Regions from separate parts of the Streptomyces sp. NPDC055099 genome, predicted to be linked through region 2. Evidence: predicted binding sites of a transcription regulator. Region 2 holds the regulator's gene; the other holds the start of a gene.

What was found. Region 2 encodes HspR, which represses chaperone genes until heat shock. Its sites were predicted from a motif close to TTGAGNNNNNNNNNCTCAA; they were not measured.
Region 1: a site for HspR is predicted at 1,827-1,845, ahead of lon (endopeptidase La). Genes of this name have one in related genera too.

What each region holds. Positions count from the first base shown of each region.
Region 1 is NZ_JBSGUA010000009.1:174,962-179,714, forward strand. Features, by position in the region: gene lon (endopeptidase La) at 1-1,804, opposite strand, end outside; gene ACWFRU_RS22995 (rhomboid-like protein) at 1,918-2,670, opposite strand; gene ACWFRU_RS23000 (spermidine synthase) at 2,835-3,539, shown strand; gene ACWFRU_RS23005 (response regulator transcription factor) at 3,605-4,345, shown strand; gene ACWFRU_RS23010 (HAMP domain-containing sensor histidine kinase) at 4,359-4,753, shown strand, end outside.
Region 2 is NZ_JBSGUA010000012.1:255,750-260,502, forward strand. Features, by position in the region: gene ACWFRU_RS28215 (helix-turn-helix domain-containing protein) at 70-951, shown strand; gene ACWFRU_RS28220 (DUF397 domain-containing protein) at 961-1,143, shown strand; gene ACWFRU_RS28225 (hypothetical protein) at 1,140-1,688, opposite strand; gene ACWFRU_RS28230 (heat shock protein transcriptional repressor HspR) at 1,794-2,258, opposite strand; gene dnaJ (molecular chaperone DnaJ) at 2,260-3,462, opposite strand; gene grpE (nucleotide exchange factor GrpE) at 3,504-4,244, opposite strand; gene dnaK (molecular chaperone DnaK) at 4,241-4,753, opposite strand, start outside.

The sequences.
Region 1 (4,753 bases), on a different contig from region 2:
CGTGGTGCGGGCGTCCGATGAGACCGCGCAGGTCGTCCTCGCCGACGGTGAACGGCAGCTCCCGCTCGCCCAGTTCGTGCTGTGCGGCGACCTTGCGGAGCAGCCGCGCGACGGACCGCTCCAGGTTCCGCACGCCCGCTTCCCGGGTGTACTCCCCCGCGAGCTTGCGCAGCGCGCTCTCGTCCAGGGTCACCTCGTCCGTGCCGAGCCCGGCCCGCTCCAGCTGGCGCGGGAGCAGGTGGTCACGGGCGATGACGACCTTCTCGTCCTCGGTGTAGCCGTCGAGCCTGACCAGCTCCATGCGGTCGAGCAGCGCCTCGGGGATGGACTCCAGGACGTTCGCCGTCGCCAGGAACACCACGTCGCTCAGGTCGAGCTCGACCTCCAGGTAGTGGTCGCGGAAGGTGTGGTTCTGCGCCGGGTCGAGGACTTCGAGGAGGGCGGCCGCCGGGTCGCCCCGGAAGTCGGAGCCCACCTTGTCGATCTCGTCGAGGAGCACGACCGGGTTCATGGACCCGGCCTCCTTGATGGCGCGCACGATCCGTCCGGGCAGCGCCCCGACGTACGTACGCCGGTGACCGCGGATCTCCGCCTCGTCGCGTACGCCGCCGAGCGCGACCCGCACGAACTTGCGGCCCATGGCGTGCGCGACGGACTCGCCGAGGCTGGTCTTTCCGACGCCAGGAGGACCGACCAGGGCGAGCACGGCGCCACCCCGGCGGCCGCCGACGACCCCGAGGCCGCGGTCGGCGCGGCGCTTGCGCACCGCGAGGTACTCGGTGATGCGCTCCTTCACGTCCTGCAGGCCCGCGTGCTCGGTGTCCAGGATCTCCTGGGCGCCCTTGATGTCGTACTCGTCCTCGGTGCGCTCGTTCCAGGGCAGTTCGAGGACGGTGTCGAGCCAGGTCCTGATCCAGGAGCCCTCGGGCGACTGGTCGCTCGCGCGCTCCAGCTTGTCGACCTCCTTGAGGGCGGCCTCGCGGACCTTCTCGGGGAGCTCGGCGGCCTCGACGCGGGTGCGGTAGTCCTCGGACTCCTCGCCGTCCTTCTCGCCGTTCAGCTCGCGCAGCTCCTTGCGCACGGCGTCGAGCTGGCGCCGCAGCAGGAACTCGCGCTGCTGCTTGTCGACGCCTTCCTGGACGTCCTTGGCGATGGACTCGGCGACGTCCTGCTCGGCGAGGTGCTCGCGCAGCTGCTCGGTGGCAAGCTTGAGGCGGGCGACCGGGTCGCCGGTCTCCAGGAGCTCGATCTTCTGATCGGTGGTGAGGAAGGGCGAGTATCCGGAGTTGTCGGCGAGGGCCGAGACGTCGTCGATCTGTGTGACGCGGTCCACGACCTGCCAGGCTCCGCGCTTCTTGAGCCAGCTGGTGGCGAGCGCCTTGTACTCCTTGACCAGCTCGGTGACGGCGCCGGGAAGGGGGTCGGGCACGGTCTCGTCGACCTTGACGCCCTCCACCCAGAGCGCGGCACCGGGTCCGGTCGTCCCGGCGCCGATCCGCACGCGGCCACGGCCGCGGATCAGGGCGCCGGGGTCACCGTCGGAGAGGCGGCCGACCTGCTCGACGGTGCCGAGGACGCCGGTCGCGGCGTACGTCCCGTCGATGCGCGGAACAAGAAGGACCTGCGGCTTGCTGCTCCCTTCGGAGCGGGCGGCGGCCTGGGCCGCCTCGACCGCGGCGCGCACCTCGGTGTCGGACAGGTCGAACGGAACCACCATGCCGGGCAGGACAACCTCGTCGTCGAGCGGCAGCACGGGCAGTGTCAACGGTGTGGACGGCTTCGACTCGGCGGACTCAGTAGTCATGATCTCCCCTTCGGCATTCAAGTTGAGCTATGTGGGCTCAATGCTTGTGAGTGCTTGAATGTTCCCCAAGGGGTGTTCGCTGTGAGCGATCACTTCAGAATGCGCGGGGTCCGTCAGGCGGACCGGCGCCACCGTCGCACCAGCGGCCACGTGGCGACGCCGATCGACAGGGCCAGCAAGTGGCCCCAGTTGGTCATCGGGTCCGTGAACGCGATCAGGTCGTCGATCAGCATGCCGCCGAAGCCGGCGAGCACCAGCCACCGCAGCCACGGCCTGAAGAGCCCGGCCAGCGCGCCGACGCTCGCCGCGACGCCGAAGCTGATGCCGTAGTCGAGGCGGTGCAGGGAGCTGTCGGGCAGCTGCCCCGCGAGGACCGAGAGGCCGACGGGGACCTCGGTCGCGAGGGTGGCCACGACATGGCCGAGCAGGAAGACGCCCGCCGTGCGCAGCGCGCCGATGCGGCGCTCAAGGGCGGTGAGGACCAGCAGGAAGCCGATCGCGTACGGCGACGTGATGCCGCCCGCGATCCACAGCGCGCTGGCCACCAGGACGAGCAGCGGCTGCTGCGTCAGGTGCGCGACGTCGGTGCTGGAGTGCCGGTGCAGGTCCGCGATCAGGGACGGGTCCGCGTACCGCGTCAGGAGCGACGTCAGGGCGAGGACCGCGGCGTAGCCGAACGTGAAGGGCGTACCCGTGGGGGTCGGCAGGACGCGCCACAGACCGGCGGCCCATGGTCTCCGACCCGGCGCCGCCACCTCGGGGGCCATCACCTGGGGCACGCGGTCCCGCTGTCGCGGGATGCCGTCCAGGCCGGGCGGGGCCGTCTCCTCGGGCGCCGTGGGGGCGGCCGACGCGCTCGGGTCCAAGGTGAGACGCTCCTTCCGTCATGTCCACCCTTTGTCGATCTTTCCGGCACTGTCTATGACCCGTGCCACGACCCGCACCACGTGAGACACGAATCACAGCAACCCCGGAGCGCGTGTCCGCGTCCGCCCCGAATCGCGCTCCCCGCGGTCATACCCTGACCGCCATGCAAACCCACACCACCGCCCCCGTCGTCATCGACCGGCGCGAGGGGCCGTACGGCGAAGTCGTACTGCGGCGCCATGGTGCGCTTCTGCAGATCATCGCCAACGGCTGTTTCCTGATGGACACTTCGGACGGCCGCTCGGAGCGGCTGCTCGTCGACGCGGCGTACGACGCCCTCGACGATCCCCGGGAGCCCGACCTGCTCATCGGCGGCCTGGGCGTCGGCTTCTCCCTCGCCCACGCGGCGGCCGACCCGCGCTGGGGCCGCATCACGGTCGTCGAGCGCGAGCAGGCCATCATCGACTGGCACCGCGCGGGTACGGACGCCCCGCTGGCCGCGCTCTCCGGCGCCGCGCTCGCCGATCCGCGCACGGAGATCCTGCACACAGACCTGATGGCGCATCTCTCCGGCGCCGACGCCCCTGACGGCACCCCGAGAACGTACGACGCGCTCTGTCTGGACATCGACAACGGGCCGGACTGGACGGTGACGGAGGACAACAACTCCCTCTATTCTCCGGCCGGTCTGGCGGCCTGTCAGGCTCGCCTCAACCCCGGCGGAGTGCTCGCCGTGTGGTCCGCCCAGCCCTCGTCCGCTTTCGACTTCGCTCTACGGAATGCCGGGTTCCAGTCGGTACGGACGGAAGAGATCCCCGTTGCCCGAGGCGTACCCGACGTGGTTCATCTCGGCGTAAGGGCTGCGTAGCCGAGGTGCCTTCGCGACCCGTACCCTGCTGACCGAACACAAGCGATCAGTGTCAGGGGCGGGCGATGGAGCAGACACACACCTCCCACAACGGTGCGACGGCGGCGATGCCAGGCGCCCAGCGCCGGGTTCTGGTGGTCGAGGACGACCCGACGATCGTCGACGCCATCGCCGCCCGGCTACGCGCCGAGGGTTTCGTAGTGCAAACGGCGGGCGACGGTCCGTCGGCGGTCGACACCGCACAGGCTTGGCAGCCCGATCTGCTGATCCTGGACATCATGCTGCCGGGCTTCGACGGGCTTGAGGTGTGCCGCCGGGTGCAGGCCCAGCGGCCGGTGCCGGTGCTCATGCTGACGGCGCGCGACGACGAGACGGACATGCTGGTCGGGCTCGGTGTCGGCGCGGACGACTACATGACCAAGCCGTTCTCCATGCGGGAGCTCGCGGCCCGCGTGCACGTCCTGCTGCGCAGGGTCGAGCGGGCCGCGCTCGCCGCGACCACTCCGCGCAGCGGCATCCTGCGGCTCGGCGAGCTGGAGATCGACCACGCCCAGCGGCGGGTCAGAGTCCGCAGCGAGGACGTCCATCTGACGCCGACGGAGTTCGACCTGCTCGTCTGCCTGGCCAACACGCCGCGTGCGGTGCTCTCGCGCGAGCAGCTGCTCGCCGAGGTGTGGGACTGGGCGGACGCGTCGGGCACCCGGACCGTCGACAGCCACATCAAGGCGCTGCGCCGGAAGATCGGCGCCGAGCGGATCCGTACGGTGCACGGCGTCGGGTACGCCCTGGAGACCCCGACCCCCTGAGGTGAGCCGTCCGATGACAGGTCCCTTCGGCGGGCTGCGGCCGTTCTCCATCAAGACCAAGCTCGGCACCCTGGTGGTCGTCTCGGTCTTCATCACCACGGGTCTGCTGATGGTGGCGATGAAGACGGAGACGGAGCTGCGCTTCATCACCGTCTTCTCTGTGATCGCCACCCTGCTGATCACGCAGTTCGTGGCGCACAGCCTCACCGCGCCGCTCGACGAGATGAACTCCGTCGCGCGCGCCGTCTCGCACGGCGACTACACGCGCCGCGTGCGCGGCGCCGACCGCCGTGACGAGCTGGGCGACGTGGCCACCACGATCAACCGCATGGCGGACGACCTGGAGGCCCAGGACCAGCAGCGCAAGGAGTTGGTCGCCAACGTCTCGCACGAACTGCGCACCCCCAT
Region 2 (4,753 bases):
ATCGACGCTTTCAATGGACCAACTCCCTTGTGCGAGGCAGACTTTGGTGACGCCATCGAGGAGACATCCGTGGGACTGCGCACCATCATCAGCGAACGCCAGCGGCGGCTCGGCTGCGAGCTCAAACAACTGCGCGAGCAGGCGGGGTTCAGTGCTGGAGAAGCTGCCGAGCGGGTCGGTATGGGCCGAGGGCAGCTGAGCCAGATCGAGACCGCGAAGACGACCATCCTGACGGAGCGGCTGCGCGAACTCGCCGACCTGTACGGCTGCACCGACAGGGCATACATTGAAGCCCTGGTAGAGCTGTCCGAATCCACGGGCAAAGGCTGGTGGAGCGCTTACAGGAAGCGCATGCGGCAGATCTCGCTCAACTTGGCGGAGCTGGAAGCCGGAGCCGTAGCGCTGCGGACGCACCAGTCACTGTTCATCCCCGGGCTGTTCCAGACACCCGCGTACGCGCAAGCCATCTTCGCCAGCCCGAAGCTGGGCTTCGAGAGCATCGAGGGCGCCCTGGACTTCCGGATGGAGCGGCAGCACATCCTCACCCGTGAGGATCCACCAACCGTCCACGCCGTGATCCATGAGGCTGCCCTGCACATGCGGTTCGGCGGAACCGAGGTCGTTCGCGCGCAGCTACTGAGGCTTCTCGAGCTGGCTCGCCTGCCCCATGTGACCATCCAGGTATACCCGTTCAGCGCTCAAGCGTACGCAGCTCTGAGCGGCAACTTCGTTCACGTCATTCCCAAAGTGCCGGAGTTGAGCACACTCATCCTGGAGCAGGCCGCCGGGCCTCAGTACGTTGGCGACCGTGATCAACTGGACCGGTACAGCTCGCTGTTCGAGCGACTGGCCGAGAACGCCCTCGCTCCCATCGACGTATCGTTGGCCCCCGAAGCACACTCAGTGAAGGACTCGCTGGGCCTCATCCAGCACCTGCTCTACACCCTTTAGGAGGCCACGGTGCCCGAACTGCATTGGCAGAAGTCCTCGTTCAGCGGTGGCCCCGAGGGCGAATGCCTCTACGTCGCCACCGCCCCCGACGGAACCATCCGTCTGCGCGAGAGCGACACCCCGGAGACGATCCTGACCACCGCCCCCCGCACCCTCGCCGCGCTACTGAAGGCCCTCTCCGAAGAGGGCTAGGCGGCGTCCCCGCCGCACCACTCCCGCAGCAACGCCTCCCTCTCGCTCCCCCGGGGCGAGCCCCCCTCCCGTGCTCGTCCCCACTGCGCCATCGTCGCCAGCGTCGTGCGCAGGGTGGCCTCGCCCTGTGTCATGCGGGTCAGGAGCGTCTGGGACAGGTCGTACTCCGTCTGGGAGTAGCCGGCGGCTGTGGCGGCGATGTAGGCCGCCAGCTCGGTCTCGCCGGACGGTGATGTGAGACGTACCGTCATCAGCGGCGCCTCGTCCGCGCCGCCCAGGCCCACGGTGAGGGCCAGGTCCACCAGCGTGACCACCTGCCGCTTCACGGACTTGAGCAGCACGGCGCCCTGGCCCTTCAGGGACTTCACCGGCACGTCCTCCACCGTCAGGGCGCTCACCTCGTCCCAGGGGTAGAACCCCGACTGCTTGTCGCCGAGGGCCACGATGCCCTCCGGCGTCAGCCGCACCCCCGCCGCCAGGCCGGACGGCTTCGCGCCCACGTACACATCGCCCTCGGCGATCCAGAACAGGCCCACCATGGCCATCGTCGCTCAACTCCCCCGGAGAATCCGTCCGACTACGCGCAGGGGCCGGGAGGTTGCCACCTCCCGGCCCCTGCTCAGACTACTAAGCCCCTAAGAGCTACCGCGCTACTGCTCCGTCGTCCTCTTCGGGCGCCACACCACCAGCGCGCTCGCCTGCTGCACGTCCTGGTACGGGACCAGGTCGCGGCGGTACGACGCGTGGACCGCCGCCTCGCGCTGCTGCATCGCGGCAGCCGCGCCCTCCACGGCGCTGGACAGCTCCACCACTCTCGCCTGCAGCGCCGCGACCTGGTTCTCCAGCTCGATGATGCGCTTGATGCCGGCGAGGTTGATGCCCTCTTCCTGCGACAACTGCTGCACCGTGCGCAGCAGTTCGATGTCGCGGGCCGAGTAGCGGCGGCCACGGCCCGCCGTGCGGTCCGGGGAGACCAGACCGAGGCGGTCGTACTGCCGCAGGGTCTGCGGGTGGAGGCCCGAAAGCTGGGCGGCCACCGAGATGACGTAGACCGGCGTCTCGTCGGTCAGTTGGTACGCCCGCCCAAAAGTGGACTGTCGACGACGGCCGTCCATCTCATGCTCCCTTCGCGGCCTGGAACAGTTCTGCCCGCGGATCGTCGTCCGCAGTCGCCTCGCGGTACGTCTCCAGGGCTTCCCTGGCGGAATCGGAGAGGGTGGTCGGGACCGACACCTCCACCGTCACCAGCAAGTCGCCCCGCGAGCCGTCCTTGCGGACCGCGCCCTTGCCCCGCGCCCGCATCGTACGACCGTTGGGCGTGCCCGGAGGCAGCTTCAGGGTGACCGGCGGGCCGCCCAGGGTGGGGACCTTCACCTCGCCGCCCAGTGCCGCCTCGGCGAACGTCACCGGCACCGTCACCGTCAGGTTGTCGCCCTTGCGGCCGAAGACCGGGTGGGTGTCGACGTGCACGACGACGTACAGGTCGCCCGCCGGGCCGCCCCGCTCACCGGGGCTGCCCTTGCCGCGCAGGCGGATGCGCTGGCCGTCCGAGACGCCCGCCGGAATCCGCACCTGCATCGTGCGCGACGACTTCGCCCTGCCCGACCCCTTGCAGATGTCGCACGGGTCCTGGGCGATGAGCCCACGGCCCTTGCAGTCCACGCAGGGGTCGGTGAGGGAGAAACCGCCGCCTCCGCCCCGCGTGACCTGGCCCGTGCCGACGCAGGTCGGGCACACGCGCGGTGTGCCGTTCTTGTCGCCGGTGCCGGAACAGGCCTTGCAGGGCGCCTGGGAGGACATCCGGAGCGGGACCGTGGCCCCGTCCACCGCCTCCGTGAAACTCAGCGTGACCTCGGACTCGATGTCCTGGCCGCGCCGGGGCTGCGTACGCGTGCCCGCGCCGCCCGCACCCGTGCCGCCTCGGTTGAACAGGCCCCCGAAGACGTCACCCAGACCGCCCCCGAAGCCGCCGGCACCGCCCGCTCCACCGCCGCCCTGGGCGCCGCCTCCGAAGAGGTCGCCCAGGTCGAAGTTGAACGAGCCGCCGCCGGGGCCTCCGGGACCGGCCCTGAAGCCGCCGTTGCCGAAGAGAGCACGCGCTTCGTCGTACTCCTTGCGCTTCTTGGGGTCGCCGAGGACGTCGTTCGCCTCGGAGATCTCCTTGAAGCGCTCTTCGGCCTTGGTGTTGCCCTTGTTGGCGTCCGGGTGATTCTCGCGTGCGAGCTTCCGGTAGGCCTTCTTGATCTCGGCTTCGGTGGCGTCCTTGGGGACGCCGAGGACCTTGTAGTAGTCCTTCTCGATGAAGTCCTTGGTGCTCATCCCCGACGTCCCTCCTCTCGCTTCACGGCAACTCCGATGTGTCAGCCCTCGTCCGGGCCGCCACCGCTCTCCTTGTCCTCCGCCTTGTCGGCGGAGTCCGTGGATGCGGCGGTCTCGGAGTCACCCTTGACCGTCTGCGCGCCCGGCTGCGGCTCGGCCACGGCCACCCGCGCGGGGCGGATGGTGCGCTCCCCGATGCGGTACCCCGGCTGCAGGATCGCGACGCAGGTCGTCTCGGTGACGTCCGGTGCGTAACTGTGCATCAGGGCCTCGTGGATCGTCGGGTCGAAGGGCTCGCCCTCCTTGCCGAACTGCTGGAGGCCCATCTTGGCGACGACCGTCTCCAGGGCCTCCGCGACCGACTTGAAGCCGCCGACCAGCTCGCCGTGTTCACGGGCGCGGCCGATGTCGTCCAGGGTCGGCAGGAGCTCGGACAGGAGGTTCGCCGCGGCGATCTCCTTGACCGTGACCTTGTCCCGCTCCACACGACGGCGGTAGTTCTGGTACTCCGCCTGCAGTCGCTGGAGGTCCGCCGTGCGCTCGCCGAGCGCCGTACGCACCTGGTCCAGCTGGGCGATCAGACCGACGTCCTGGGCGGACGGGGCGGACTGAGCCGACTGGCCCGACTGGGCGGATGCCTTGCTTGCGTCCCCGGCCGGGGCCGCCGTGCCCTCCTCGACGGAGGGCTCGGCGGCCTGCGGCGCCGCGTCATCAGGGGTGGCGCCGGAGGGGACGTCAGGCTGCTCGGCGTTCTCGCCGAAGCCCGGAGTCTCCTCGGTCATGCGGCGCCGCCCTTCGAGTCACCGGGCTTCTCGTCGTCGACGATCTCGGCGTCGACCACGTCGTCGTCCTTGGACATGTTCGGGGCCTCGGCGCCCTCGGCACCCGGGGCAGCGCCCTCGGCACCGGCGGCCTGCGCGTCCGCGTACATGGCCTGGCCGAGCTTCTGCGAGACGGCGGCGACCTTCTCGGTGGCCGTGCGGATCTCGGCGGTGTCCTCGCCCTTGAGCTTTTCCTTCAGCTCTTCGACGGCGGACTCGACCTCGGTCTTCACGTCACCCGGAACCTTGTCCGCGTTGTCGGTGAGGAACTTCTCCGTCTGGTAGACGAGCTGCTCGCCCTGGTTGCGGGACTCGGCGGCCTCGCGGCGCTTGTGGTCCTCGTCCGCGTACTGCTCGGCCTCCTGGCGCATGCGGTCGACCTCGTCCTTCGGCAGCGAGGAGCCGCCGGTGACGGTCATCTTCTGCTCCTTGCCGGTGCCGAGGTCCTTGGCCGTCACGTGCATGATGCC